Regions from separate parts of the Bacillus sp. AL-1R genome, predicted to be linked through region 1. Evidence: predicted binding sites of a transcription regulator. Region 1 holds the regulator's gene; the other holds the start of a gene.

The links. The regulator LexA, encoded in region 1, represses DNA repair genes until DNA is damaged. The targets are predictions, from matches to a motif close to CGAACATATGTTCG.
Region 2: recA (recombinase RecA) is a predicted target of LexA. The motif match lies at 7,343-7,356, and genes of this name have one in related genera.

Annotation. Positions count from the first base shown of each region.
Region 1 is NZ_CP197469.1:1,855,657-1,871,742, forward strand. Features, by position in the region: gene ACSBO6_RS08745 (GNAT family N-acetyltransferase) at 1-392, shown strand, start outside; gene ACSBO6_RS08750 (hypothetical protein) at 688-1,128, shown strand; gene lexA (transcriptional repressor LexA) at 1,469-2,116, opposite strand; gene ACSBO6_RS08760 (YneB family resolvase-like protein) at 2,520-3,179, shown strand; cobalamin riboswitch at 3,447-3,635, shown strand; cobalamin riboswitch at 3,812-3,997, shown strand; gene ACSBO6_RS08765 ((2Fe-2S) ferredoxin domain-containing protein) at 4,127-4,510, shown strand; gene cobJ (precorrin-3B C(17)-methyltransferase) at 4,562-6,187, shown strand; gene ACSBO6_RS08775 (sirohydrochlorin chelatase) at 6,250-7,164, shown strand; gene cobK (precorrin-6A reductase) at 7,161-7,958, shown strand; gene ACSBO6_RS08785 (precorrin-8X methylmutase) at 7,975-8,622, shown strand; gene ACSBO6_RS08790 (cobalt-precorrin-5B (C(1))-methyltransferase) at 8,626-9,729, shown strand; gene cbiE (precorrin-6y C5,15-methyltransferase (decarboxylating) subunit CbiE) at 9,731-10,921, shown strand; gene cobI (precorrin-2 C(20)-methyltransferase) at 10,924-11,625, shown strand; gene cobM (precorrin-4 C(11)-methyltransferase) at 11,622-12,395, shown strand; gene ACSBO6_RS08810 (cobalt-precorrin 5A hydrolase) at 12,395-13,516, shown strand; gene ACSBO6_RS08815 (cobyrinic acid a,c-diamide synthase CobB) at 13,535-14,905, shown strand; gene ACSBO6_RS08820 (cobyric acid synthase) at 14,898-16,086, shown strand, end outside.
Region 2 is NZ_CP197469.1:1,621,793-1,637,878, reverse strand. Features, by position in the region: gene ACSBO6_RS07590 (2-oxoacid:acceptor oxidoreductase subunit alpha) at 1-1,420, opposite strand, end outside; gene ACSBO6_RS07585 (dipeptidase) at 1,651-2,577, opposite strand; gene spoVS (stage V sporulation protein SpoVS) at 2,788-3,048, opposite strand; gene ACSBO6_RS07575 (TIGR00282 family metallophosphoesterase) at 3,176-3,967, opposite strand; gene rny (ribonuclease Y) at 4,183-5,754, opposite strand; gene recA (recombinase RecA) at 6,222-7,265, opposite strand; gene ACSBO6_RS07560 (competence/damage-inducible protein A) at 7,515-8,774, opposite strand; gene pgsA (CDP-diacylglycerol--glycerol-3-phosphate 3-phosphatidyltransferase) at 8,799-9,377, opposite strand; gene ACSBO6_RS07550 (helix-turn-helix domain-containing protein) at 9,450-10,343, opposite strand; gene ACSBO6_RS07545 (DUF3388 domain-containing protein) at 10,364-11,155, opposite strand; gene ymfI (elongation factor P 5-aminopentanone reductase) at 11,268-11,996, opposite strand; gene yfmH (EF-P 5-aminopentanol modification-associated protein YfmH) at 12,182-13,465, opposite strand; gene yfmF (EF-P 5-aminopentanol modification-associated protein YfmF) at 13,465-14,742, opposite strand; gene ACSBO6_RS07525 (ABC transporter permease) at 15,043-15,990, opposite strand; gene ACSBO6_RS07520 (ABC transporter permease) at 15,994-16,086, opposite strand, start outside.

The sequences.
Region 1 (16,086 bases):
ATGATTGTGAATCAATCGTAATTTTGGATTCTCAAATTATTGACAGTCGAATTAGAGAACATCTAATTAAAAGCTCGATAGAAGAAAATCGATGCCTCGTATGTGAAATAAATAAAAGGATTGTAGGTTTTCTAATTTATCATAAATTTTTCTTTGGCCATTTATTTATTGATTTGATCATTGTTTCACTAGAAATGAGGAGACTGGGTATTGCAAAAAATCTCATGAAATATGTTGAATTTTATTCAGAAAGGAAATTATTTTCTTCTACTAACAAATCAAATATTAAAATGCAAAAAGTATTTCAATCTCTAGGATATATTAAAAGTGGATTCATTGATCATTTAGATGAAGGCGACCCAGAAATTATTTATGTTAAATTATTAGATTAAACGATTTTTCGGCAATTATTTTTTTAATGAAGGATAAAAAAATTTTTTATTACCCCAATGATCGTAAGCCACTACTAAATCCCATCTAAAATACTTTCATACGTTTCTCGTTTTTTTCATAGTTTATTTATAAAAAGTATGTAAAAAGTCCTGATGTAATCATTAATTTATTACTTTAGGAGAGTTAGTTAAAAAATTTTTTAAATACATTCTTCCTGTTATTCTATTTTTCTATGCATGAGGAATAGTAATAATATATAAATGCTCCAATTATATCATTACAAGGAGTGGAAATATGGATTTTAAAAGGGAATTCATTTTAAAAACAAAAGCTATATATAAAGAAACTGTTACAGAAAATATGGCGTACAGTAAGATGTGTGAGAAATTCGAATCTTATTTTGTTGATTTAAGGGAGTCTTTAAAAAAGGAAATAGAAGTTTCGAATGGTGAATTTGATATTATGATTGATAAAGAGAATGTTATTGAGGTCTTATTAAATCAAAGAGAGTTATTAATTACGATTGATGACGCTGGGGTAGTAGTAAGTATTAAATATTTTGATGAAGTGCAAAATGAACAAGTTGAAAATAAGATTGATATAATTGAATATGATGGTGGGGCATATAAAAGTCAAGTATTTCAATCGCCTATTACTAGAAATATAATCGATAATTATTTAGCAATTGCGTTTAGAGATGATTTAGAGAAGACTTTTGAGAGTTATAGTGAATGAAAAAATTTATGTTTATAGATTCGTAAAGAGATTTTTTAAAGGCTGATTTTCACTAAAGGATGCTCGTTTATGTAGGATTTATATTTCAACGACACTAAAAGAGCTTGGATATTCCAAGCTCTTTTAATTTATTTATCGTTCTTTGACTTGAAATCTTAATACAGTTTTCAATTTATCGGGTTGAGTTTTTCTTGCATCAGAAATATAGATTTCTTTATGTGTTTTTTCAACTCACAAGAAACTCCCTTAATTTTAAGTCAGTTTCGGTTTGATTAGGGTATGTCTTTGCATGCTAAAAACAAAAAGCAATCACATAATCATGTAATTGCTCTTAAAAAGTTTAATGATATGTACGATAAACTCCAATTACTTTTCCTAAAATTGATACTTGTTTTAATAAAATTGGAAACAGGGCATCATTTTCAGGTTGAAGTCTAAAATGGTCGCTTTCTTTATAAAAACGCTTTACAGTAGCTTCACTATCTTCAGTCATGGCAACAACAATTTCTCCATTTTCCGCAGTGAATTGTTTTTTAACGATTACAAGATCGCCATTTAAAATTCCAGCATTGATCATGCTATCTCCTTCTACTCGAAGCATAAAAACTTGTTCATTAGATGGAGCGACAGATGTCGGTAAAGGGAAATATTCTTCTACATTTTCGACTGCAGTAATTGGAATACCTGCAGTTACTTTACCGATTACAGGAATGTTAATAATATCGTTATAGACTTCACTATATGATGCTTGTACTTCATTCACAACCGGAGCTGTATCGCCAAGAATCTCGATTGCACGCGGTTTCGTAGGATCTCTTCGAATATAGCCTTTTTGTTCTAGTCTCTCTAAATGACCATGTACTGTAGAACTTGAAGCTAAACCAACAGCCTCAGCAATCTCTCGAACTGAAGGTGGATAACCTTTAATTTTTACTTCGTCTTTAATATAAGCTAAAATTTCTGCTTGCCTTTTCGATAGTTTGTTCATTCGAATTTCCCCCTTACCTATAAAGTAGATAATACGTTCCTCTTTATTTTTTTCATTATATCATGATAGGATATGATATACAAACGTTAGTTCTATTTTTTCTTAAAGTAGTTTTCGTGTTCGTATGGAGGGAACAGTTTATGAATGCACTAATATACTTAAAGGGGTAATGACAGCATAGGATTCACAAGAAACTTCATTACATAAACAAATTAATGAACCAAATTAGGTTAGCGGATGGGAATGTGTATTCTAGAAACAATAGGCGAACAGGCTAGTGGTTTTGAAGTAGAAAAAGAAGGTCTATTCAAGCTATTCAAAAAAGAACAAGATTAATGCTTTGTTAATTTCTTATTTACGGTCAAATTGCTTAAGTCTGATTCGTAGATTAGGAGGAGAAAAATTGAAAGCGATTATTTATTGTCGGGTTAGTACAGAAAAAAATACTCAAGATACCTCTTTAAAAAGACAAAGAGAAGAGCTAGAAAAATTAGCAGAGATTCAAAATTTCGATGTGATAAAAATCATAGAAGAGAGACATAGTGGATTTGATATAGAACGGGAAGGGATAATTGAGGCTTTAGCATTATTTAAGGATAAACAGGCAGAGATCTTACTTTTACAAGACGATACTCGATTGGGAAGGGGACATTCGAAAATTGCCCTGATTCATGAATTACGCAAAATGGCAGTAAAAGTTTTTACAATTCAAGATCAAGGGGAGATATCTTTATCGGATGCGGATTTAATGGTCTTGGAAATATTGAGTACAGTAGAAGAGTTTCAACGAAGAATTGCTAATTATAAAATAAGCAGGGGAATGCGTAGAGCCATCGAGAATGGTTTCGAACCTCACAAGAATATATCAAATAATCATTTAGGAGGTAGGGAGAAAAAAGAACTGCCTGTGGAAGAAATTATAAATCTTCGAAACAAGAAACTTACTTTTCATGAAATAGCAGCTACATTACGAGGTTTAGGTTATGAAGTAAGTAGGGCTACTGTTCATAGAAGGTATAAGGAATATTTTGATGAACTAAATCATGATTCTATTAAGAATTAAAGAAAATTTAGATGTTGTAATTTATAGTATATCCACTGGATTTTACAATAAAGTTGCAAAAAACTATAATTTTATAATAAGATACCGTAATAAATCTATTGATATTATTTTTTTGTTTTAAAGATTAATTTCGAATGATCCCCATATTACTTTCAATTACATTTGAAGTTATTGGATGGTAGCGTTTTCTCATATGACGTTATTAAACTCTTGAAATATTAAATCTAATAGACTAGTATATTAATAGCTAATAAATTAAATACAAATTTGCAAACATTCAGTTAAGATGCCTTAGGGCTTAATAGGGAATCTGGAGCATTACCAGAACTGTCCCCGCAACTGTAAGTGTGGACGAAATAGACAAACCACTAAAAACGTTTATTAGTACGTTTTTGGGAAGGGTCTAAAGTAGGAAGATACACAAGTCAGGAGACCTGTCTTAGCTTTTTTAGTTTCGATTTCTTCGGGGGTTGAGAAGATGAAGCGTTTGGACAAAAAGGCTTATTTATTAACTTTCTTTGTGCTGACGTTTTATCCGTTCAACTTTTGTTGGACGGATTTTTTGTTTTATTGCTTCTAAATCTTTTTTAATTTTTATTGTATGCCTATAGAAGAAACAAGTCTTTTTAACAATTGAATAGATTAGGATTGGTGCACTTTGGAAATTAGTGCTTAATAGGGAAGTACGGTTTAAATCCGTCACGGTACCCGCCACTGTAAGGGGGAGTTCTTTTGCAGATGTCACTGAAGGAATTCGGGAAGACGCAAGTAGAATGATGAACCTAAGTCAGGAGACCTGCCTATACCTAATAGCTTGAAATAACCTACGGGAACATAGGTAGAAGTGCTGAACTTACATCGCTAATTTTTTTTGTGTGTATATTTTTCTGCATCCCTATGTCCATAGGGGTGCTTTTTTTTGAAAAAAACGAATAGGAGTGAGTGACATGACTACTTGGAATTTGCAAGGGACGAAACAGCATGTATTAATTTGTAACGGTAGCAGCTGTATGAGAAAGGGTGGGGAGGAAGCAACTCAAGCGATCCGGAATGAAATCACCAATTTAAGCTTAGATTCGATCGTACATACAACAAGAACGAGATGTAATGGGAGATGTAAGGATGCTCCCGTTGCCATCGTCTATCCGTCTGGGGCTTGGTATAAAAACGTTACCCCAGAAGTGGGGGCTACCATTGTAAAAAGTCATCTGGCAGAAGGTCATTGCCTAAAGGAGCATTTGATCTATCAATATTCCGATTCTGGATTCATACATCCAGAAGGGTCGGAATGCATCGAAGGAGTACAAAAAGCAGTTAAAGAAAAGATTTAACAACGAGTAACTGGATACTAGTTTTTAAATTGTGGAAGGTGGCGTAATAGAGTGAAAGGCAAATTATTGGTTATAGGATTTGGCCCTGGTGACGAAAAACATATTACCGGACGGGCAAAGGAAGCCATAAAAGAAAGTGATATCATCATTGGTTACAAAACCTACGTTGATTTAATTAAGGGATTAATAACTGGAAAAAAAATCATTAGCACAGGAATGACTGAAGAAGTGAGCCGTGCCCAGGAGGCTGTAAAACAAGCTGAGCTTGGTTACACGGTAGCTGTCATTTCGAGCGGTGATGCCGGTGTATATGGAATGGCAGGACTTGTTTACGAAGTTCTAATTGAAAAAGGATGGAAAAAAGACTCAGGGATAAGAGTGGAGGTAGTCCCTGGCATTTCAGCCATCAACTCTTGTGCTGCTTTATTAGGCGCGCCGGTTATGCATGATGCTTGTACGATTAGTTTAAGTGACCATTTAACACCTTGGAGCTTAATTGAGAAACGAATCGAAGCGGCCGCTCAAGCCGATTTTGTAATTGCCTTATACAATCCAAAAAGCGGGAGAAGAACACGGCAAATCATGGAAGCACAAAGAATTCTATTAAAATATCGTGCACCAGACACACCTGTAGGATTAGTAAAGAGTGCATACCGTGATAGTCAAAAGATCGTTATAACCAATTTGCAAGAGATGTTAGAACATGAAATTGGCATGTTAACCACCGTTTTAATTGGCAACTCTTCAACGTTTTTCTACGATGAATTGATGATCACGCCGCGCGGTTATCAGCGGAAATATACTTTAAATCAAGTAATTCAGCCGTTGAAACCGCATCAGCGTCTGCAAAAGGAAGCCGAACCATGGGCACTAGAGCAAACAGAAGATGTAATGCCGCAAAACAAGAAACTAGTCACTCCAATCTCTGTGAAAGAGTCGTCAAGAGAGTTGGCTGAGGAAGCTTTGCAAATGATTGTTGGTGAGCCTTATGAACGAACAAACGATTTAATTGTGAAGCAAGACTTTCAATCTATTTTTGAGGTAGCTGTCAGCCCTGGTGTCGTTAATAAAAAATTTACTGCACTTCAGATGGCCATTCTTTCCGAAATTGTCGGAGAAGAAGGAGTGATGGAATACACACAAGACCATTTTATGAAGTTGCAAATTTTAACCTCAAAGCCTGATGAGATTATTGAAAAACTAACGGCAGCCAACTTTTTGATTGCTCCTGTTGGCGACGTATTAACCGTAAAAGCTTGTGATTTTTGTGACGGAGAAAAAAAGGATTCTATTCCTTATGCTGATGAGCTTCAAGAAAGGCTTGGTGGCATGGAACTCCCAAAAGAACTGAAACTTGGTGTAAATGGATGTGGAATGGCCTGTTATGGAGCCGTAAAAGAAGATATTGGCATTGTTTATCGAAAGGGAGCGTTTGATTTATTTCTAGGAGCCAAAACAGCAGGAAGAACCGCACATCCAGGCCAAATCGTAGCTGAAGGAATCGCACCTGACAAAATAGTCGGGGTAATAGAGGGGATTGTTCAAGAGTACAAACAAAAGGCCTATCCAAATGAACGTTTCTATAAATTTTTTAAACGGGTCAAAGAGATTAAAGGTTTTGTGTACCAAGATATCACACCAAACCTTAAAATCGAAGCAGCTGTCTGCGGAGAATAAATGAGAGAAGATGAGCAGTAATTGGAAGGTAAGGAATTTACATACAAAGGGGAGTAAATAGTGTGAAAGCAATTTTATTTGTGGGGCATGGAAGTAAAGATCAAGAGGGAAATGAGCAGGTTCGTGAGTTCATCCGTGAGATGAGAAAGACTTGGGAAGGTTCCTATTTGGTCGAGACGTGTTTTTTAGAATTTGAACGACCAACAGTGAATCAAGGTATCGATCTATGTGTAGAGAAAGGGGCCGACCATGTTGTCGTGATTCCAATCATGCTCTTACAGGCAGGACACTCCAAAATTCATATTCCAGCAGCTATTGATGAGGCAAAGAATAAATATCCGCTTGTTCAATTTACTTATGGCCGTCCAATTGGTGTTCATGAGGAAACATTTGAAATTCTAAAAACTAGATTAATGGAAATTGGCGAGAATGTTGAATCCATCGAAGACGATACGGCTGTCCTTTTGTTAGGAAGGGGCGGAAGCGATCCCGATGCGAACAGTGATTTATATAAGATTGCTAGATTACTATGGGAAAAAACAAATTATAAAATCGTCGAACCTGCTTTTATGGGCGTGACCAATCCCTTAGTGAATGAAGGGATCGAACGCTGTATTAAGCTGGGAGCAAAAAAAGTAGTAATCTTACCTTACTTTTTATTCACTGGCATCCTGATTAAACGCTTAGAAGATATGATGGTTCCTCTTCAAAAGCAATATTCCTCTGTTGACATTCAGTTGGCTGACTATTTTGGTTATCATCCAAAATTACAGACGATTTTAATCGATCGGGTGGAAGAAGCTCTACGTGATGAGGTGAAAATGAACTGTGATACTTGCCAATACCGTCTTAATGTGATGGAACATATCGATCATCACCACCACCATGATCATGACCACCATCACGACCACCATCATCATCATGACCACCACTATGATCACGAACATACGGTGCAAAAGGTTGGAGATAGAGGATGATCTTCGTATTAGCCGGAACAAGTGATGCAAGAGCCCTTGCTTTAGAAATAAAAAAAGAAGGCTTCGATCTCCTTGCCTCAGTAGTCACAGAAAATGCGGCAGTTGAATTAAGGGAGGTGGGGATATGTGTTCAAGTAGGAAGATTAACGGATGCAGACATGGTGGGGTTGATTGCCACAAAAGGGATTCAAGCTGTTGTCGATGCCAGTCATCCGTTTGCTGAAGAAGCTTCTAAAAATGCAATCAAGGCGGCCGAAACGGTGAAAATTACCTATATTCGGTATGAACGCGAGTCACAAAAGTTCCAATATGACAAAATGAAAGTAGTCGAAAGCTACGAGGAAGCTGCGGATCTTGCATCAACCAATAAAGGCGTGGTAATGCTGACTACAGGTAGCAAGACGCTTCAAATTTTCACAGAAAAACTTTTAGGGAACCCGGACATTCGCTTGATTGCCAGGATGCTTCCCCGTATAGATAATATGGAAAAATGTGAGCAGCTAGGGCTGCCGCAGAAAAATATTATTGCAATGCAGGGTCCATTTTCAAAAGAGTTCGACAAAGCTTTATATAAGCAATATGGCGTCACCTTAATGGTGACTAAAGAGAGCGGGAAAGTCGGATCGGTCGATGAAAAGGTGGAAGCTGCCAAGGAGCTGGGGATTAAGGTTATTCTTATTGGCCGCCCGAAACTGAATTATGGAACCGTCTATGCTAATTTTATCGATGTCATCGCAGAATTAAATAAAAAGATTGATAATACACCAATCGTCACTACAGAACAATCATTTTAATACAGGAGTGAGAGAAATGGATTTTCGTACTGAATTTAAACCTTTAACCGTCCAACCAGAACAGATTGAAGGTAGAAGTTTTGAAATGATTAATGAAGAAATTGGGGAGCATCCTTTTACAGAGGAGCAGTATCCAGTCGTCCAACGGATCATCCATGCATCCGCTGATTTTGAACTTGGGCAAAGCGTCCTCTTTCATCCTGACGCTATTTCGTCCGGTATTCGAGCAATTCGAAGCGGAAAAATGGTCGTTGCAGATGTTCAAATGATTCAAAGCGGAGCAAATAAAGCACGAATTGAAAAATTTGGAGGAGAAATTAAGGTCTATATTTCCGACCCGGATGTCATCCAGGAAGCCAAACGGCTAAATACGACAAGGGCGATTATTTCAATGCGGAAGGCAATTAAAGAAGCAGATGGCGGTATTTTTGCCATTGGGAATGCTCCAACCGCTCTACTCGAACTGATCCGTTTGATTAAAGAAGGAGAAGCAAAACCAGGTCTTGTGATTGGATTGCCTGTTGGGTTTGTTTCTGCAGCTGAGTCAAAAGAAGAACTAGCTAAGCTTGATATCCCATTCATCACTAATATTGGCAGGAAAGGTGGCAGTACCGTGACCGTAGCTGCATTAAATGCCATTTCCATTATGGCTGAACAGGGATAACCGATGCAGGAAGTACCAAAAGGAAAGCTTCGGGAAGGATATACGACTGGGGCCTGCGCAACAGCTACCACCAAAGCAGCGCTGACGGCATTAATTACAAGAGAACCTCAAACAGAATCAACGATTTACTTGCCAATCAAGCGGTTTGCAACTTTCCAGATAGAAAGCTGTGATGTAGAGGACCAATCAGTAACCGCTAGTACGATTAAAGACGCAGGAGATGACCCAGATGCCACCCACGGAGCCTTGATTATTTCCACTGTGTCATGGCTCGATGAACCAGGCATCGTGCTGGATGGGGGAATTGGGGTTGGCCGCGTCACAAAGGATGGCTTGCCCGTTCCTGTTGGAGAGGCCGCGATTAATCCCGTTCCTCGTAAGATGATCCTTGATACGGCAGAAGGGGTATTAAAAGAATTCGGGATTACAAGAGGTATTAAAATCGTTATTTCCGTACCTGATGGTGAAGAAATTGCTAAAAAAACTCTCAATGGACGCTTAGGAATCATTGGGGGGATTTCTATTCTCGGAACCCGCGGGATTGTCGTTCCTTTTTCCACAGCTGCTTATAAAGCTAGTATCATCCAAGCTATTAGTGTTGCCCGTGCCAGTGGTTGCGAGCATGTTGTCATTACTACAGGTGGGCGGAGCGAGAAAAATGCTATGAAACAATTCCCCGAGCTGTCTGAGGAAGCTTTTATTGAAATGGGTGATTTTGTTGGGTTTACCCTTAAACAATGCAAGAAGCAAGGGGTTAAAAGAGTTTCGATGGTCGGCATGATGGGGAAATTCTCAAAAGTGGCAATGGGGATCATGATGGTTCACTCGAAAAGTGCCCCGATAGATTTTGATTTTTTAGCTGAGGTGGCAAGCCGTACAGGTGCTGATACTACCCTGGTAGAGGAAATTCGAACTGCCAATACAGCATCACAGGTGGGTGATTTGATGACAGCACAAGGCCATCTATCCTTTTTCGAAATGCTTAGCGACTATTGCTGCTGCGCTGCGTTAAAGGAAGTCGATGGAGGGATTGACATAGATACAACTTTATATACCATGAAGGGGCAATTGTTAGGAAAGGCGGTTCGAAAAAGTGGCATCAATTAAAATGATCGGCATTGGGGACGAAGGGAAAGTCAGTCTGCTCCCGATGTACGAAAAGTGGATTAATGAAAGTGAATTATTAATAGGAGGAAAGAGGCAACTTTCTTTTTTTTCTGAATTTACTGGCGAAAAAATGGTGATTGAAGGTGGGCTTTATTCTCTAGTGGAACGGCTTCAATCGGAGACTAGAAATGTAGTGATTCTAGCTTCCGGAGACCCGTTGTTCTATGGAATTGGAAGCTATTTATCTACTAAAATCGATTTGGAAATTTATCCGTATATAAGTTCAATCCAACTAGCTTTTGCCAGAATGAAAGAAAGATGGCAGGATGCTTATTTTACTAGTGTTCACGGTAGGAGTATAAAAGGGCTGGCACAGCGAGTCGATGGGAAAACAACAGTCGCAATCTTAACGGACACAGAAAATTCTCCAAATAAAATCGCTCAGTATTTGCTTTCCTTTGGCATGTCTGAATATGAGGCGTTTGTGGGCGAGAACCTTGGTGGTGATCAGGAACGATGCCGCTGGTTTACCCTTGCAGAAATGAGTGATGAGGAGTTTTCACCTCTAAATGTAGTCATTCTTAAGAAAAAGGGGAAAAGCCCACATTGGTCGATTGGCATTGATGATTCGGAATTTTTACAGCGAAAACCAGATAAAGGCTTAATTACTAAAAAGGAAATTCGCACATTAAGCATTAGCGCCTTAAGGTTAAAAGAAGATAGCATTGTTTGGGATATTGGAACATGCACAGGTTCTGTAGCGATTGAGGCAGCGAAAATCGCTAGGGAAGGACAAGTGTTTGCGATCGAAAAAAACGAGGGCGACCTAGAAAACTGTAAGCAAAATTTAGCAAAGTTCCGTGTCGATGCAACACTTATTCATGGAAAAGCACCAGAGGGGTTAGAAACCTTCCCGGATCCGGATGCAGTTTTTATTGGCGGGACGGCAGGCGGGATGGAAGACGTTTTGGAAATTTGCTGTAGCCGCTTGAGTACGGGTGGACGCATTGTTTTAAATGCCGTTACGATTGAAAATCTATCAGAAGCGATGCTTTTGTTTAAAGAGCGAGGATATGAGACGAATATTACACTTGCTCAAATATCCAGAAGTAAGCCCATTTTAAATTTAACAAGATTCGATGCATTAAATCCAATTTATATAATAGAAGCTTGGCGCAAGGAAGGGGAGTAAACATGTTAGGTACATTATACGGCCTTGGGGTTGGCCCGGGGGATCCAGAGCTCATTACCGTTAAGGCATTTCGTAAATTAAAGGAATCACCGGTTATTGCCTATCCGAAAAAACAAAAGGGCAGCAAAAGTTATGCTCATCGTATTATAGATGTTTATTTTCAGCCGAACGAAAAAGAAATGCTCGGCCTTGTCTTTCCGATGACAAAGGATCCAGCTACATTGGAAAGAAAATGGACGGAAACCGTAGAAAATGTATGGGCGAAGCTGCAGGAAGGAAAAGATGTAGCTTTTGTAACTGAAGGGGACCCTCTTTTATACAGTACGTTTATTCATATGATGCGTTTGATGCAGGAGAAGTACCCACAAGTTCCGATTGAAGTTGTTCCGGGGATTTCGTCCATTAACGGTGCAGCTTCCAGACTTGGAATTCCATTAGCAGATGGGGATGAGCATGTGGCGATTGTGCCAGCACGGGATGACTACGAAACGATGAGAAAAGTCATCCAAGACAATGATTGTGTCATTTTTATAAAAGTAGCAAAAGTGATTGATTTAATGCTAGAAGTATTACGTGATTTAGATTTGCTTGACAAGGCTTCAGTTGTCACGAAGGTAACATCGGATGAAGAAATTATTTGGAGGGCAGATGAGCTCGAAGGAGCAGAGCTAGAATATTTAACATTAATGGTGGTGAGAAAATGAAGCTTTATATCATTGGTGCGGGACCAGGCGATCCTGATTTAATTACAGTAAAAGGTCTTAAGCATCTTCAGGAGGCAGATGTCATTCTATATGCGGATTCTCTAGTAAACGAAGACTTAATTGCGAAAGCAAAATCTTCCGCCGAAATATTGAAAACCGCCGGGATGCACTTAGAAGAAATGGTTGACGTCATGGCTGAGAGAATTCTGCAAGGGAAAAAGGTTGTTCGTGTCCACACGGGCGATCCAGCTGTCTATGGGGCAATTATGGAACAAATCGTATTGTTAAAGAAGAGAGGAATCGAAATAGAGATTGTTCCAGGTGTGAGCTCTGTGTTTGCGGCCGCCGCGGCTGCTCAAGCTGAGCTGACAATTCCTGATTTAACACAAACCGTGATCCTAACAAGAGCCGAGGGTAGAACACCTGTGCCAGAATTTGAAAAGCTGGCGGATTTAGCAAAACATCATTGTACGATTTCTCTTTTCTTAAGCGCTACTCTAACGAAGAAACTTGTCAAGGAATTGACAGGGGCAGGCTGGAGTAAGGATACTCCTGTTGCGGTTGTGTATAAAGCGTCGTGGCCGGATCAAAAAATTGTCCGAACCACACTAGAACACTTGGACGAGGATATGCGCGTAAACGGGATTCGTAAACAGGCGATGATTTTAGCCGGATGGGCATTAGATGAAAACATCCACAAACAAGATTATCGTTCTAAGCTATATGACAAAACGTTTACACACGGATTCCGCAAGGGGGTCGAATCGTAATGATCGAGCTCCAAGAAGCGCAAAGGGCACTCATCCATCAGAAGGGGGACTATGCGATTGTAGCCATTACAAAGCATGGGGTCAAACTGGCCCGTAGGCTTTTACATTCATTTCAAAATGCTGATGTGTACTATATGGCGAAGTTTGAAATTGGTGATGAGAAGGACAAAGACATCCAATTATTTACCGGAAGCGTTCGCCTTCTTCTACCGTCTCTTTTCGAGGCCTATAAAGGACTAATCATCATTATTTCCCTTGGAGCTGTGGTACGAATGATTGCACCTATTTTAAAGGATAAAAAAACAGATCCTGCGGTTGTCGTTATCGATGATAAGGGAGAACATGTGATTAGCGTGCTTTCAGGCCATATCGGCGGTGCCAATGAACTAACGAAAGAAGTAGCGGCTACTTTACAGGCCCGTCCCATTATTACAACAGCTTCAGATGTTCAGGAAACCATTGCGGTTGATTTGTTTGGAAAACGATTTGGCTGGGTTTGGGACTCCGCTGATAAGTTGACGCCCGTTAGCGCTTCGGTTGTGAATGAAGAAAAAATCGCCGTCATTCAGGAGTCAGGCGAAAAAGACTGGTGGCCATATGACCGTCCGCTACCGATGAATATTCAACCTTATTCATCGATCCAAGAAGCACTAGCCCAAAAGCCAGATGCTGCCTTAGTAGTAACTCATCGGAATTTATCCGAAGACGAAGAGAACATTTTACAGAATGGCGTTTTATATCGACCAAAGGTGATTGTCCTTGGGGTGGGCTGCAACCGCGGTACCACTGCAGCGGAAATCGAAGCAGTAATCGACGAAACGCTTGGGGAATTACAGTTTTCAAAAAAAAGTGTCAAAGCCGTTTGTACAATTGATCTAAAAAAGGATGAAGTGGGACTGCTCGAAGTAGTGAACAAAAACGACTGGGAGTTTATTTATTACACACCAGATGAATTGAATGCCATTAAGCTAGAGAACCCTTCTGAAACAGTTTTTAAATTTACAGGTGCATATGGCGTCAGTGAGCCAGCTGCTTTATTGTACAGCGGAGCAAAACATCTAACATTGATGAAGAAGAAATCAGGTAATGTCACTATATCAGTTGCGGTGATTCCCTATTGAAAAAAGGAGGGAAATAGGATGTCTACTCGTAGACTTGTGATTGCAGGGACAGGCAGCGGTGTCGGAAAAACGACGCTGACAATCGGGCTAATGTCTGCTTTAAGGAAAAAGGGCTATACCGTCCAGGGCTTTAAATGTGGTCCGGATTATATCGATCCAACTTATCATACGGCCGTCACGGGAAGAACATCAAGAAACATTGACAGCTGGATGCTCAATCATGAAATGGTCAAAGAAATTGTCAACCGTGCTAGTAATGGGGCGGATATTTCCGTCATAGAAGGAGTAATGGGATTCTTTGATGGGAAAAATCCTCTAAATAATACAGGATCAACTGCCGAAATCAGCCTCGTCACCGAAAGTCCGGTTATTTTGGTTGTGAATTGTGCCAGCATGGCCCGTAGTGCAGCGGCCATTGTGAAGGGATTTCAAACGTTTCTGAAGGAAGCAAATATTGTCGGTGTAATCGCCAATCGGGTGGGTAGTGAAGGGCATTTTAAAATCGTTCAAACTGCGATTGATCAAGAATGCGGTATTCCCGTCCTTGGCTATTTAAAAAGAAACGAGGAACTCACGATTCCGGAACGACATTTAGGGTTGATCCCATCCGTTGAACGAGGAGAATTGGATCCATTTTTTGAACAACTAGGTGATTTAGTCCTTGAAACGGTTGATGTAGATTCGTTATATGAATTGGCACAAGCCCCCCGTTTAAAAATAAAAGAATCCCAGTTTAAAAGAGCGGAACAGCCAATTGTAAAAATTGCTGTCGCACGGGATGCCGCTTTTAATTTTTACTATCAGGAAAACCTCGACATGTTAGTAGCCGCTGGAGCCGAGCTAATCGAGTTCTCTCCTTTAAAAGGTGAATGCCTGCCGGAACAAGTCGATGGTCTGTATATTGGTGGTGGTTTCCCAGAGGAATTTGCCGAGGAGCTATCAAAACAGACAGACGTAAACAACTCGATTCGATCGGCCATCGAAAAAGGACTGCCAACCTTGGCGGAATGCGGCGGGTTTATGTACTTAACTGAATCATTGGAAACAACCGATGAAACAAGTTACAAAATGGTCGGGATCATCCCTGGAATAGTGAAAATGCAGACAAAACTAGCAGCATTAGGATACCGGGAAATCACTGCAGAAAAAGAAAATTTCTTGTTAGCGGGAAATCTGAGTGCAAGAGGCCATGAATTTCACTACTCCACTTTTCATCCGAGAACGGTCTTCAAACCGGCCTACCAAACGAAAGGAATGCGTGGGTTTAAGCAGGAGGGCTATCAGAAAGGGAATTTAATTGCAGGTTATACCCATTTTCATTTTGGCTCATGCCCTGAGCTTGTCAAAAATTGGGTGAAGAAATGTAAGGAGTTTAAACAAAATGACTAAAGCTCTTCCAATTATGTTTCAAGGTACCAATTCGGATGTCGGCAAAAGTGTTGTCGTGACTGCATTTTGCCGGATTTTCGCCCAGGATGGATATAAAACCGTTCCGTTTAAATCACAAAATATGGCGTTAAATTCCTATATTACAGTGGATGGGAAAGAAATCGGTAGAGCACAGGGAGTCCAGGCTGAAGCTGCATATATTCAGGCAACTACCGATATGAACCCAATTCTACTAAAGCCGAACAGGAATAACCAATCCCAAATTGTCGTCCACGGTAAACCATTTAGAAATATGGAAGCAGGAAGGTACCGTAGGGAATTCTTTCAAATGGGATTGGAACTTATTCAACAATCACTGTCCACCCTTTCCAAAAATTATGACCGAATTGTCATTGAAGGGGCTGGTAGTCCGGCCGAAATTAATTTAAATGACCGGGAACTGGTGAATATGAGGGTCGCCAAAATGGCGGATGCCCCTGTGATTTTAATTGGGGATATCGAAAAAGGTGGAGTGTTTGCTAGTTTAGTAGGAACCCTTCAGCTGATGGAACAAGAGGACCGCGATCGTGTAATAGGGGTAATTATTAATAAATTCCGTGGGGATCTCAGCTTGCTAGAATCTGGATTAACGTGGTTTGAGGAATATACAGGAAAACCCATTCTCGGCGTAATTCCTTACTTGGAGAATCTAAATATTGATGCCGAAGATTCCGTGATTTTAAATCAATATACACATACCCAAAATTCTGAAAAAGAATTGGATATCGCGGTGATTCAGTATCCGAAAATCTCCAATTTCACAGATGTCGATCCGTTTTTTGCTGAGCCGGATTGTCATGTCCGTTTTATAACAAGAGCAGATCAATTACATCAACCAGATTTGGTCATTCTACCGGGCAGCAAGAATACAATTGAAGATTTGCTGTTTTTACGTAAAAGCGGCATCGCTCAAAAAATAGCAGAAATAAGCGATGAGAAACAGTCCGTTCTTTTCGGAATCTGCGGTGGCTATCAAATGCTCGGTGATAAAATCGAGGATCCATTAGCGATCGAGTCTTTACATAAAGAAAGTGAAGGCCTTCAACTACTGCCAATTGAAACTACCATTACGAAAGAAAAGACGACAAACCTATCAAATGGAAATTTGCATCTTTTCGGAAAAAACTTCCATGTAACAGGTT
Region 2 (16,086 bases), 230 kb from region 1:
CGTGTTTAGAGTTCACTAACACTGGGTTAGGGAATTTTAGGTTATTTAATTTACGCATACGTTTATCCATTTGTTGATTACGGTTAATTGGTGATTCTGATGGTTTACCCATTTCATCATGCTCAACACCAGTTACGTGGTGAATTCCACCTTTCATACCTGGTACTACACGAGGAGAAACTCCATCTTCAGTCACTTCATAACGTTTGAAGTACTCTTTGTTTTCAGATACAGGTAATTCTTGTTTGTAATCAAACTTACCACGGCGAATTTGTACTTTTTCAAATTGAAGTGGCTCAACAGTTTGTTTACCTAAAGAAAGTTGTAAGTCAGTAATTACGATAACAGGCACTTGGAATTCTTCAGCTACGTTAAACGCTTCCACCATATCGTAGAATCCTTCTTCTACTGTACTTGGAGCGATTACTACTTTTGGAATCTCACCGTGAGTTCCGTAAATCATAGCCATTAAGTCTGATTGTTCTTGTTTAGTTGGAAGACCAGTACTTGGACCACCACGTTGAGTATCAACGATAACTAAAGGAACTTCAGTCATACCAGAAAGACCAATTGCTTCCATCATTAATGAAAGACCAGGACCTGCAGATGATGTTAATGTACGAACACCAGCATAGTTAGCACCGATTGCCATTGTACATGCAGCAATTTCGTCTTCAGTTTGAATAACTGCTCCACCATATTGAGGTAATTTTTTAATTAAGTATTCCATAATTTCAGATGCTGGCGTAATTGGATACGCTGCCATAAAACGAGAACCACCAGCTAATGCACCCATTGCGATTGCATCGTTACCGATTAGGAACATACGTTTTTTACCATCAGCTTCTGCTAATTGCATTTTATTTACATTCACGCCAAGCATTTCTCTCATTTCTTCTGCTCCACGTGCGATTGCTTCTATGTTTTTCTCAACAATTTGTTGACCTTTTTTACCAAAAATTTCATCTACAACTTCTCTGAAAACTTCAATTGATAGACCTAAAATTGCACTTGAAGCTCCAACTGCAACCATGTTTTTCATTAATGAAGTTCCTAGTTCAGTAGCTAATTCTGTAAATGGAATTGAATAAAGTGTTACGTCAGTTGAATCTGGAATTGTCGGATTAAATTTAGCATCAGCAATTACAATACCGCCTTTGCGTAATTCATAAAAGTTTACATCGATTGTTTCTTGGTCAAATGCTACTAAAATATCTAAGTCATCTGAAATAGCACGAACTTCAGTTGTACTTACACGAATTTTGTTATTTGTGTGACCACCTTTAATACGAGAAGAGAAATGACGATATCCGTATAAGTAGTAACCTAAACGGTTTAACGCAATTGCAAAAATCTCACCTGTACTTTCGATACCTTCACCCTGTTGTCCTCCAACTTTCCACGAAAGTTGTTCAATCATTTCCTACACCCCTTTGAATGCCCTCATTCGTAATAAATTAAATTATAAATGGATAATTTTTTTGCATATCATTCATTTTATTATAAAAGAATGAAAGCGATTTAAAACATATCTTTTGATATGAGTTAATTCGCTTTCAATTCTAGACCTATTAACCGAAAAAATCAATGATTTTGAAAGAAATTATTCCTTTAATTTTTATATTTTTATTATTCTGAACAAGTAACATGTTATTTGTAATGTATATATGATGAATAATTCTCATACAGAAAGCCTTTAACCTGTTGTTCTGTATAGTGTTTAAGCAATTCATTTGTTAAATTTTGATAAAGTCCTACGTGATGTAAATTTGTCGGATGAGTATCGATTCCATCAAAATCTGACCCCATCGCGATAAATTTTTCTCCACCTAGTGAACACATATAATCGATATGTTTCAGAATATCTGAAATAGATGCACTACCTTCATCAACTAAAAATGTTGGGAAGAAATTAATCCCTACAATTGCTCCTCTATTAAACATGGCTTTTAGCTGATCATCGTTTAAATTTCTTGGATGTTTACAAATCGCTTTAGCATTTGAATGTGTTGCAGTTGGATATTTTGCTTGCTCAAATGCATCCCAAAACGCGGCTTCAGTACAATGAGAAAGATCACACCACATATTATGCTCATTTAAATAATGAACTACACTTCTTCCAAAATTAGTTAAGCCCCCATTTCTTTCTTCAAGAATTCCATCTGCAGCCTCATTGGCATAATTCCACACTAAACCGACACTACGTACGCCAAGACGATGTAAAATCTTTAAGCGATTAATATCACCTAAAAGTGCGTCACAACCCTCTAGCGTCAAAATAGCACCCATTTCGTGACTTTTTAATCCAACTTCATCTTCTTTTGTTCGAATAACTTTTATGTGATTATTTTCAGTTGCTACTTTTTCATAAAAAAGTGTGACACATTGAAGAGCTGCATCAAATTTAATAAGTTTATGTACGTTTTCGGGAATATAAATGGCATAACATTGTATTTTACTTTTCCCTTGTTTTAATCGATTAACTGAAACTTGTAATGAATCATCATTTTCGAAATTGATCCAAGGTTTTTCTAATAATTTCATCAATACATCACAATGAGCATCAAAAACTTTCATAATATGAACATCCTTTCATTTTTTTGACTTTTGAAACTAGTGTAACATATTAATAAATTCAATATTAAAAGTAATAATTATACGAAAAAAAACTCGTCGACTGACGAGGTTTTAGTAGGGGCTAAAGTGAAGCCCCACTTTTTTTAAATTTGCGAAAATCTTAATTGAAAATAAAACAACCTGTCGCTTTAGGCTAACAGGTTGTTATTATTAACGAGGCTCTACGATTAATTTAATCGCTGTACGCTCTTCCCCATCGATTTGAATATCTGTAAATGCAGGGATACAAATAAGGTCTACACCACTTGGTGCAACAAATCCTCTTGCAATTGCAACTGCTTTTACAGCTTGGTTTAACGCGCCAGCACCAATTGCTTGAATTTCTGCTGAACCACGCTCTCTCAATACACCTGCAAGTGCTCCTGCTACAGAATTAGGGTTTGACTTTGCTGAAACTTTTAATATTTCCATTCCTGATCCTCCTTGTACTTACAAAGCTATTATTGTGTACAATAAAAACTATTCTCGATAACAAGAAGTTATTCCTGCAAATATTTAAAAGTTTTTTAAAAATTTTCACAATTCTTTTAATTAAGTTTTATAGCTCTTGATGATCATCATTTATTTGTATTCTTTTAATTGATTTTGCTAGTCCATTTTGTTTGTTCAACTCGATGATTACACCACTAAGCTGGCTTCTACCTTCATCCACTTCGAATCTCACTGGTAAGTTCGTTAAGAATTTTTTAATAACTGCTTCTTTCGTAACGCCTAGAATTCCATCATATGGACCAGTCATTCCAACATCCGTAATAAACGCTGTACCAGCAGGTAAAACTCGCTCATCAGCTGTTTGAACATGTGTATGTGTCCCTACAACAGCTGTGACTCTTCCATCCAAATACCAGCCCATAGCAATTTTTTCACTTGTTGCTTCAGCATGAAAATCAACAAAAATGATGTTTGTTCGTTTTTTAGCGATTGTTATTAGCTCATCAGCTTTTTTAAAAGGGCAATCAAGTGGTGGTAAAAAAGTTCTTCCTTGTAAATTGATAACAGCTATTTCAACGTCATTAAAATTTAAAAATACTAATCCATTACCTGGTGTACCCTCAGGGAAATTAGCAGGTCTAACTAAGTATTTTGCTTGATCAATAAATTCAAAAATATCTTTTTTATCCCATGCATGGTTACCAAGCGTTACTGCTTGTGCACCTAATTCTAAAAATTCGCGGTAAATTTTTTCCGTTATCCCTTTTCCATGTGCTGCATTTTCACCATTTATGATTGTTACTGAAGGGTTATACTTCCTTTTTAAAGCTTGAATATTCGCCTTTACCATTGCCCTACCATTTGAACCAACTACATCGCCTATAAACATTATTCTCATTTCATTACATCCTTCCAACTTGCCACTGTAAACACACAGCATTTGTTTTTACTTTTAGATTACCCAAAAATACGAAAAGCCCCATTACTAGCACAATCTGAATCATTCATCTATGCCATTCAACTAAGATTCATTTCAGATATGTATTAGTTGGAGCTATTTTTTAAAAATACTTTATTTTGTTACAAAAAGAAAATAAAGTGGCATATACCACTTTATTTTGCATACTCGACTGCTCGAGTCTCACGAATAACCGTAACTTTGATATGACCTGGATAATCCAGTTCATCCTCAATACGTTTTCTAATATCTCTCGCTAATCTATGAGCTTGTAGATCATCAATAGTATCTGGTTTAACCATAATGCGTACTTCACGACCTGCTTGAATAGCGAATGATTTTTCTACACCTTCGTACGATTCAGAAATCTCTTCAAGTTTTTCTAAACGACGAATATAGTTTTCTAATGTTTCGCTACGTGCTCCTGGTCTAGCAGCAGATAATGCATCTGCAGCTGCTACAAGAACAGCAATAATTGAAGTTGGCGCAGCATCTCCATGATGAGATGCAATACTATTGATTACTACTGGATGTTCTTTATACTTAGTTGCTAATTCAACACCGATTTCAACGTGACTTCCTTCTACCTCATGGTCAATTGCTTTACCAATATCGTGAAGTAAACCTGCACGTTTTGCAAGCTTAGTATCCTCACCAAGTTCAGCGGCCATAAGTCCAGCTAGGTTCGCTACTTCCATCGAATGCTTTAACACATTTTGACCATAACTAGTTCTAAATTTCAGACGACCTAATATTTTAATTAAGTCAGGGTGAATTCCATGAACACCAACTTCAAAAGTAGTTTGTTCACCGACTTCACGTATGTACTCATCTACTTCTCGTCTTGATTTTTCAACCATTTCTTCAATTCGTGCAGGATGGATTCGACCATCTTGTACTAATTTATCTAGTGCAATTCGTGCAGTTTCACGACGAATTGGATCAAAACCTGATAATATGACAGCTTCAGGCGTATCATCAATAATTAAATCTATACCAGTTAACGTTTCTAAAGTACGTATATTTCGTCCTTCACGGCCAATAATACGACCTTTCATTTCATCATTTGGAAGATTTACAACCGAAACAGTTGTTTCAGCAACATGATCTGCAGCACATCGCTGGATTGCTAATGATAAAATATCTTTTGCTTTCTTATCTGCTTCTTCTTTTGCTCGAGCTTCTGTTTCTTTTACTAGTATTGCTGTTTCATGGGATAATTCATTTTCGACTTTAGTAAGTATTAATTGTCTTGCTTCTTCACGATTTAAGCTAGAAATTCTCTCTAACTCTTCTTGTTGAGCAGCAATTAATGCTTCTATCTTGCTTTCCATTTCTTCTATCTGCTGTTGTTTTAAAACAAGAGATTCCTCTTTTCTTTCAAGAACAGACTCACGTTTTGAAAGTCCATCATCTTTACGATCTAAGTTCTCTTCTTTTTGCATTAAACGATTTTCTGACTTTTGTAGTTCACTACGACGGTCACGAATTTCGTTTTCTGCATCTGTACGAATTTTGAAAATTTCGTCCTTTGCTTCCAATAAAGCTTCTTTTTTAATTGTTTCTGAATCACGTTTTGCATCTTCAATAATTTGATTTGCATGATTAGTTGCGCCATTTATTTTAGCTTCTGCAATGGACTTACGGACAAAAAATCCGACAGCATAACCGACTCCGAATGTGGCAAGCAATGCGAAGATGATCAAAATTATAGTATTTGCACCCATGATTTCACCTCCTCTTGCTATTTAGTTAGTTTCATTTTTGTCGGCTGTTATATTGTATAAATAATTGCATCAACACACAGCACACTTCAATTCAATTTTTCACAAAATAGTAATATTTTTTTAGAATATACACTTAAATATTAAATCTCTTACCAAATGATGTCAAGCCTTGTAACTCGCTTACTTACTTGATTTATCAATATTTATTACATTTTTACTAGATTTCATACATAAGAATCCAAATTTTATTCATTAATTTATTTATTAAGAACTCATTAATTAGTTAATTGAATGAATTTTTCAATACTACATATAAACATAAATACCTTTAATAACAGTACAAAAAAAACAGACAACAATCTATTTTTTTCTGTCTAAAAAAATTAAAGACATAAGAAAATATAAAAAAAATGCAGGCACTTTTAATAAGCGCCCGCATTTTTCTGTCGTTCTAAACTGACTTATGATTACTCATTTAATAAAGAGAATTGTTCTTCATCATCTGTTTCTGTTACAGTAACAGGGTTATCTAAACCATGGTGAAGACGGATTGATTGTTTAATCGTATCACGTATTTCTTTATTTTCTTTTAAGAATTGCTTAGCATTCTCACGGCCTTGTCCAAGACGCTCTTCATTGTATGAATACCATGCTCCACTCTTAAGAACGATATCTAAATCAGATCCAATATCAAGTATTTCTCCTTCTTTAGAAATACCTTCTCCATACATAATATCTACATCTGCTTGTCTAAATGGTGGTGCTACTTTATTTTTAACTACTTTAATCTTTGTTTTGTTACCTACAATATCATTACCTTGTTTTAATTGCTCAGCACGGCGCACTTCTAAACGGATTGTAGAATAGAATTTTAACGCACGTCCACCTGGAGTCGTTTCAGGATTACCAAACATAACCCCAACTTTTTCACGAATTTGGTTAATGAAGATTGCAATTGTTTTTGACTTGTTAATTGCACCAGAAAGTTTACGTAATGCTTGAGACATTAATCGTGCTTGTAGACCTACGTGAGCATCACCCATCTCACCTTCAATTTCAGCTTTTGGAACTAATGCAGCTACTGAATCAATTACGATAATATCAATTGCACCACTACGTACTAATGCTTCAGCGATTTCAAGTGCTTGTTCACCTGTATCTGGTTGAGATAATAATAACTCATCAATGTTTACACCTAATTTTTGAGCATAAACCGGATCTAATGCATGCTCAGCATCTATAAACGCCGCTTGTCCTCCATTTGCTTGAACTTCAGCGATTGCATGTAATGCTACAGTTGTTTTACCTGAACTCTCAGGACCATATACTTCAATAATTCGTCCTCTTGGATATCCACCTACACCTAATGCTACATCTAGTGCTAACGATCCACTAGAAATAGTTGAAATTTGGCGATCAGTTTGTTCTCCAAGTTTCATAATTGAACCTTTACCGAATTGTTTTTCGATTTGTTTTAAAGCCATATCTAATGCAGCTTGACGATCACTCATTTAGATTCCTCCTTCAGGATTCATTTATCTCTTAACTATATAATAACTGTTTTTTGTTCGTTTGCCAACAAAAAAATAGAACGTTTATTCGATTATTTTCGTATTTAAACTTTATTTTTAAAGAATAGAAACGCTTGTTTCGTATTTTACGGTCTATAAAACTCGATTTTTATTAATATCGAAACTATAAAATTAAAAAACTCGGCTAAATTAACCGAGCTTTTATATTATAAAATATTCTATTTCAATTTATAAGTCTTGACTTTCGAAACTTGAATTAATTAATTTAATCAACAAGTTCGCGCCATTTTTAACACTAGATAATCTAATTTGTTCTCTAGTGCCACTGAATTGAAATTCTTTTACGATTGATTCAGAATCTCCAATTTTAATACCAATAAATACTTTTCCTACTGGCACATCTTCTAATGGAGACGGTCCTGCTTCACCAGTAAAACTAATTGAAACCGTACTTCCTGTTAATCTTTGAATATTTTCAACTAGTGATTTTGCACATTCTGCACTTACTGCTCCATTTTTATTAAGAATGTCTGATGGCACGTTTAAAAGATTTTGTTTCATTTCATTAGAATAACAAACAACACTACCTTTAAAAACAGACGAGTTCCCAGGAATATCTGTCATTCTTTTACTGAAAAGACCTCCAGTTAAACTTTCAGCAGCAGAAATAGTCAGTTTAAAATCTTTTAACTTTCTTGATAAAACTGTAAACAAGTTTTCACTATTTGTACCATATATAAACTGTCCAACACGCTCACGTATTTTTTCTTCAGCTTGACCAATTAGTTTTTCTGCCTCTTGTTCATTACTAGCACTTGCAGTAACTCGAAGCATTACTTCACCCTCACTCGCTAAAGGAGCAATTGTTGGATTTGATTGATTTTCAAGTAAATCAAGAATTTCAGTTTCTAAAAATGATTCGCCGATCCCAAAAAACTTAAGTTCTTTCGAAACAATCGTACTTGCTTCTTTTCCTTTTAAAAAATAAGGAATTAGTTCTTTGTCAACCATTGGAATCATTTCTTTAGGTGGTCCTGGTAATAATACATATTGTTTATCTTTCGCTTCATAAACCATTCCAGGTGCCATACCGTTTTTATTCAATAAAACATGTGCATTATTAATGACTAATGCTTGTTTTTTATTATTTTCAGTCATTGGTCGATTTACTTTAACAAAATACTGTTTTATATACTCTAGTGACTGATCATGGTAAACAAGTGTCTCTTGAACATATTCTGCGACAACTTCTTTCGTTAAATCATCTTTTGTTGGTCCTAGTCCACCAGTTAGAATGATTAAATCACTTCTTGATGAAGCAATTTCTAATGCACTTTTAAGACGTTCAGAATTGTCTCCTACAACTGTTTGGAAATGATGGTGATATCCTAATGCAGATAAATGTTTAGCTAAAAATTGAGCATTTGTATTTGCAATTTGGCCTAAAAGTAGCTCAGTACCTACTGCGATGATTTCAGCACGCTTCATATCATTTCCCCCTACTATTTTAAATTACATTGATTTAAGAAGAACATCTCTATTTTTATAAAAATAATCCCAACCAGAATATACTGTAAAGAATAATGCAACCCAAAGTGCTACATCCGCAATCGAAAATGGTAAGAAATTCAATGGGAAGTCGTGTAAGAAATAGGCTGAAATCGCAACTATTTGAGCCCAAGTCTTAATTTTACCTAGCATTGCAGCAGCATGTACTTCTCCAGAGCCAGCTAAAATGAGACGTAAACCGGTTACAGCAAACTCTCTACTTATTATGACAATCGTAATCCACGCAGGAACATAATGAAAATCTGTTAGAATAATTAATGCCGAACAAACGAGTAATTTATCAGCAAGTGGGTCTAAAAACTTACCAAAATTAGTAACTAGATTATATTTTCTTGCGTAATAACCATCTATAAAATCAGTAACAGAGGCAATAATAAAAATTGCTGCTCCTATTAAATGATTAACTGGTATCGAATCACCCATTAATGTAACTTTTCCCCATCCAAAATCAATTAAAACGGCAATCATAAATAATGGAATTAAACAAACCCTTGACACTGTGATCTTATTTGGTAAATTCATGGTAAAACCCTCCAAAACTTTCTAAAAAATGAAGCATTTATAATAAATGAATAAAAGCCATCTTAAAGATGACTATTGATTCATTTTTAAATTTTTAATCGTAATTTTTTGGTGAACAGCATTTGTTGGACTAACTGGATATTTAAATACCTCATCGTTAATTCGTAGCTCAACATTATTAGAAGCACCAATATTTACAGTTACTTCGTTTTCATCTGTTAAGTCGTAGTTTTGAGTTTGTCCTTGTTTTAAAATTCCTGAATAGAACATTTTCCCATCAGCATTTTTTAAATCAACATAACTTTCACCATTTGCAACTACTTCTAATTTAAATACATCCGTACCAGATAAAGAAATAGTAGTACGTTTACCCGCTGCAGAGTCAACAGTAATTTTTTGTGCTGGTGTTTGCTCAGTCACATCATTTTTCGGTTTCTCTGTTTTTTTCGTATTATTATCTTTTGCCTGATCTAGCGCATTATTTTTCGGTTTTTCAATTTCAGAATTAGAGTTAGATTGAGTTTGATTCGTATCCGCAGATTTATCATCATTTTTTGACGGGAGCATCATATAAATAGCAATGCAAATTCCCATGATAAGAATCGCTACTAGAATCCTTGGTAAATAATCCATTATTCGTGATGACTTAACATTGCTTAATGGTTCTTTAAGCTTTGATGATCTACTAGGGATTTCTTCATGCTTCACTTCTTCTATTGTATTTGCCACTGTTGATTCCTCTACAACTGGCTTTTCATTTAGAAATCCAGAAACGTCAACACCAATTGTTTCTGCATATTGTCTAATAAATGCGCGAACATAAAATTGCCCTGGTAATATTTCATAATTACCTTCTTCAATTGCTTCGAGATAACGTTTCTGAATCTTCGTCAACTCTTGTACATTGTCAATTGATAAGCCTTTCGCTTCTCTTGCTTCTCGTAAAAATTTTCCTAATTCTGTCACAAGTTACACCCCAACTAACTTTAAAAATCAAACATTGAGAACGAGTTGTGTCCATTTTTATCCATTTGGTCTACAAGTTCATATTTAATTTCTTCATTTTCATCATTTCTTAATTCGATTATGTAATCAAAATCTTCTAAAGAGTATTCAGTTTGCTGTACAAATACATCAGGATGCTCTACTACTTTCACAGAAGACATCGCCATAATTTCGCGAACCAATTGCCAATGTTGCTCATTCGCTCTTCTATGAGAAAGTATGCCATCAATAATAAATACATTTTCTGAATTATATTCGTCTTCTATTAATTGACTTCTTAATGTTTGTTTAATTAATGTTGATGAAACAAATAACCAGCGTTTATTTGCACATACACTTGCTGCTACAACTGATTCTGTTTTACCAACACGAGGCATCCCTCTAATTCCGATTAGCTTATGGCCAGGCATTTTAAATAACTCTGCCATAAAATCAACAAGCATACCTAAATCATCGCGGACAAAACGAAAAGTCTTTTTATCATCAACGTCTCGTTGAATATAAGTACCATGTCTCACAGCTAAGCGATCTCTTAGAGTTGGCTTTCTAAGTTTAATTATTGTTATATTGTCCATAGTATTTAAAATTGATTCAAATCTAGTAATTTGATCATCGTTATCGCAACCAAGTAACATGCCGCGTTTCATTGTGTCGACACCATTGATTGTTAAAATATTAATCCCTAGCATACCGATTAGTGATGCAATATCTCCAAGTAGTCCAGGGCGATTCTTATGTATTTCATACTCAAAATACCATTCGATTAACTCCATACCTATACCCCCTATTTGTTAACTACTTAACTCTACAATTAATAATAAACGATTTCGCCATAATATAAAAGGTAAAATATGTGAAATAAATAACTTTCGATAGGAAATTTTACTAAGAAGTATGCCAACCGCCGTTTACTCCAAGAATTTGGCCAGTAATATAAGAAGATTGTTCGGAAATAAGGAAATTTACTGTATTTGCAATTTCACTTGGAATAGCTAAACGATTCATCGGAATATCATTTGCAATCTCTTTTAAATCTTCTTCACTAAATGTATTTAACATATTCGTTTTTACGGCCCCTGGAGCAACGGCATTTACTTTTATTCCACTTGGCCCTAGCTCTTTAGCTAATGCCATTACATAGGCATTTTGAGCACCTTTTGTAGTTGAGTATAATACTTCACATGATGCACCAATTTGTCCCCAAATAGACGAAATAACGACGATACTACCAGATTTTTTTGCAACCATATTAGGAAGAAAATGATTAACTACCTTTATCAAACTTTTAATATGTAATTGAGTCATTCGATCAATTTCTTCATCACTTACATCGTTAATTAAACCTAAGACTGAAAAACCCGATGCATATACAATTGAATCAATAGTATCAGTAATTTGTGATGTTAAAATTTCAACGCCATTTTCAACTGATAAGTCCGCTTGAACGAATTGGCAATTTACCTTAAACTCATTAGCCAATTCAACCAGTTCATTAAGTGGCTCTTTCTTACTATTATAATGAACAACTAAATCATATTTTTCATTTATTAATTTTTTTGAAATTGCTAAGCCAATGTCACCACTAGCTCCTACTACTAGAATTCTTTTTCTCATTTATTTATAATCTCCATTTATGAAGTTTTAAAGCAGGATTAATAGTATTAAGAAATATAAAGGTTGAATAGAGGGGAATAGCTCTTAAAAATTTTTATTAATCTATATCAAAATTAGATTTTTTAATAACCATCAAATTTTATAAATTTCAAAAAGCATCCCATTAAAGGATGCTTTTAATTTATTTAATGAGGAAGAACAAAAAACTCACTCATATATTCTTCATTTATTAGATGACTAGCACTTTCTTTTAAATCCTCTACAGAAATTGATTGTAACACAGAAACAATATCAAATAAATGCATATCTAAGAACGCATATCGTGTAAATTGGTTTGCGATATATTCTGGAGAATTTAGCGAGCGTAAGAAGCCGCCAATTTTCTTTTTAACGACGCGATCGACAATTTCTTTTTCCCACTGATGATTTTTTGCGTCTAATAATACTTCTTTTATTTTTTCAGACAGTTTTTCAGGTGAAGTAGAATCTCCTCCAATGATTGCAAAGGCAAAACCATTTTCTGCTGAGTAATCATATGAGAACGTATCATCGATTAAACCATCCTCATACATTTGTTGATACGTATTTGAACCTTTACCAAATAAATAGTCAAGTAATACGGAAATGGATAATTCATGCTTTAATAATTCGCTTCCACCTTTAGGTGCTGAAAAATCTTTCACACCAACTAATACTTTCGATGATTGAACATTCATATGTAACACTTTTTTCTTCACTGCAGATTCAGGCGTTTCTTCTGGGAAAAATCTCTTTATTTCATTTGCATCTTTAAACGTTTTTTTGCTTTGATTGTCTTTAATTAAATTCATTGTTTTTTCAGGGTCTACAGGACCTACAACAAAAAACAACATATTACTTGGATGATAAAAAGTTTCGTAACAAGTGTAAAGTAATTCTTTTGTAATTTTTGAAATAGATTCAACTGTACCAGCAATATCTGTTCGAACAGGATGTTTACCATATAAATTTGCAATCATCCCAAAATATTGTCTCCAGTCAGGGTTATCTTCGTACATTTTAATTTCTTGACCAATAATCCCTTTTTCCTTTTCAACACTTTGATCAGAAAAATATGGATCTTGAACAAAATCAATTAGAGTCATTAAATTTTGTTCTACATTATTCGTTGCAGAGAATAAATAAGCAGTTCGTGTAAAACTTGTAAACGCATTAGAGGAGGCACCTTGTTTACTAAAAACCTGGAATACATCCCCATCTTTCTTTTCAAACAATTTGTGCTCTAAAAAATGAGCAATCCCATCTGGTACTACTAATTTTTCATCTTTTCCTAAAGGAATAAATTCAGAATCAATCGAACCGTATTTTGTTGTAAAGGTCGCATATGTTTTGTTGTAGCCTTGTTTAGGAAGAATATATACTTTTAAACCGTTTTCAAGTTCCTCGAAATAAAGCGTTTCATTCAATTGTTCAAAATACTTTTTTTCCATTATGCTCCCTCCTGACCTTTTAAGAAATAAGTTGTGTGAAGCTTTATTTTATTTGCTACAGCCACGATTTCATCTTTCGTAACTTTTTCGATTTCAGGGAACCAATCCTCAATCGGACGTTCATTTCCCGCAGCTTGGTCATTGAATAATGTTTCAATGATTCCATAAGCAGTGTCCATGCTTTCTAAAAGACTGTTTTTAATGACTAATTTTGTTTGGTCTATTTCTCCTTCAGTGAAATTTCCCTTTTTCATCTCTTCAAGTTGCTCAGCAATAATTGTTGTTGCTTTTTCATAATTTTCACTTGCTATACCTGACATAACCATTAAAATTGATTTATGACTTTCAAAACGAGAAGCAGCATAGTATGCTAAACTATTTTTTTCTCGAACATTAATAAATAATTTTGAATGAGAGTATCCGCCAAAAAGACCATTAAATACTTGAAGTGCAAAGTAATCAGGATCTTTAATTGAAATCCCAGTAGTATAGCCAATGTGTAGTTTAGCCTGATTTAATTTTTGCTCTTCAATTACTTCATTTGGAGAATTGACTGGCGTTGCTTTTGTTGTATCTACCGTTAATTTTTCACTAGTTGTGTTTCGAAAATTCTCTTCAACTAATTGTTTACATTGATCAAATTCAACATCTCCAACGATATAAAGATCAATTAAATCTTGTTGTAAAGCTTTTTCATAATACTTATAAAGTGACTCAGCTGTAATTGAATATACATCTTCTGTTTTTCCATTTGCAAGTAATGCATAAGGGTCATCCTTAAACATTTCTTCCACTAATCGTTGATTTGCAAATTTCAATTTATCATCATTAATTGACTGAATTCGCTGTATTTGTGTTCTTTTTTGAGTTTCAACATGTTTAGCTGAAAATACCCCATTTTCTAAAAATGGATTTTGCCAAATTGAAGCAATCAGCATGAGCGCTTCATTTAATAATGAACCTTGATTTGAAAGGTATTTTTCATTTGCAATGTCAATTGTAAATGACATAACATGATAATCACCTTTTTTAGAAACGTCTACAAAAAAGGTCGCCCCATATAATTCTTCTAATTTCCTTCTAATTTCACCATTTGTAGGAAGATCTTTTGTCCCACTTTGCAATACATAAGGTAAAATTCCGCGATACGATACTGTATCTTCTTCAAGTTTTCCACGGATTTTTAACGTAATCGAATTTGTTTTAAACTTTTCAGTTGTTACCACATGTAGTTTAATACCGTTAATATCACTATTTTTGTACTGTAACAAATTCAAATTGAACCCTCCTTAGTCAAATACTATTTACTCATGTTTATTTCCAATATCTTCATTGTATCTCTAATTTTACCAAAAATAAAACCTACTGCTTAGTTTACCCAAAATAATTAATTCAAATAAAAGATGAATTTTATTACAGAATTGAAAAAAGGCATTGTTCTTCTTAAAGAACATACCTTGTTAATTGTAAAAAGATCAAACTTTCTTAATTGAGATATATTTGGGGATGTATTGACAACATCATTTTAAACAGAAAAAAAGCTTCCTAATTAAATTAGGAAGCTTCAACACTTTTATTTATCGTTTACCTTTTTCATACGCAACACCAACTGATTTTGGTGCTTGAGATGATTTTGAGAAAATTACTAATGCAATTAAAGTTACTACGTAAGGGAATAACTTTAATGCTAATGGTGGAATATGAGCTAAACTTGGAATAACTTGCGATACATTGGCAATTGTTGTAGCAACACCAAAGAATAATGTCGCAGCTAAAATCCCAAGTGGTTTCCATTGACCAAAAATTAATGCAGCAATTGCTAAGAAACCAAGCCCTGCAACACTTCCTGTAAATTCGCCAGAGTATGTTACTAAAATAATTGCTCCACCTAATCCAGAAAATGCACCAGAAATAATAACACCAAGATAACGAATACGGTATACGTTAATACCTGCTGCATCTGCTGCTTGTGGATATTCACCACATGCACGTAGGCGTAAGCCTAAACGAGTTTTATAAAGTATAAATGTACTAATGATTAGAATTGCGATTACTAACCATGTTGTAGAATACGTGTTTTTAAATAATAAGTCTCCAAGAATTGGAATGTCCTTTAAAACTGGAATATCAGTACGTGTTATACCATTAATACTGATGTTTCCTGATCCAGTAATATTTCTTGCTAAGAAGATTGTTAAAGCACCTGCAATCATATTAATTGCGATACCACTAATTACTTGATCTGCGTGTAAATTAATACTAGCAAAGGCATGTAGTAAAGAAAATAAAGCACCAGTAAGAACTGCAACAAGAATCCCTACCCAGATTACCCAAACTTCACCTTGATGAGTTTCTTGAAGTTTTGAAATTGTTAAGGCACTAGCGAAACCACCAACGACCATTAAACCTTCTAAACCAATATTTACGACACCGCTTCGCTCAGAAAATAAACCGCCTAATGCTACGATTAATAATGGAATCGTATAGGCAATTGCATATGGGAAAATTTGTATAATTAAATCCATGCCTTATTTCACCTTCTCTCCTACATTGCTGTTTTTGTACTTACGTGATTTGGATACTCGATCGATTACTTTTTTAATTAAAATACTAGTTGCTGA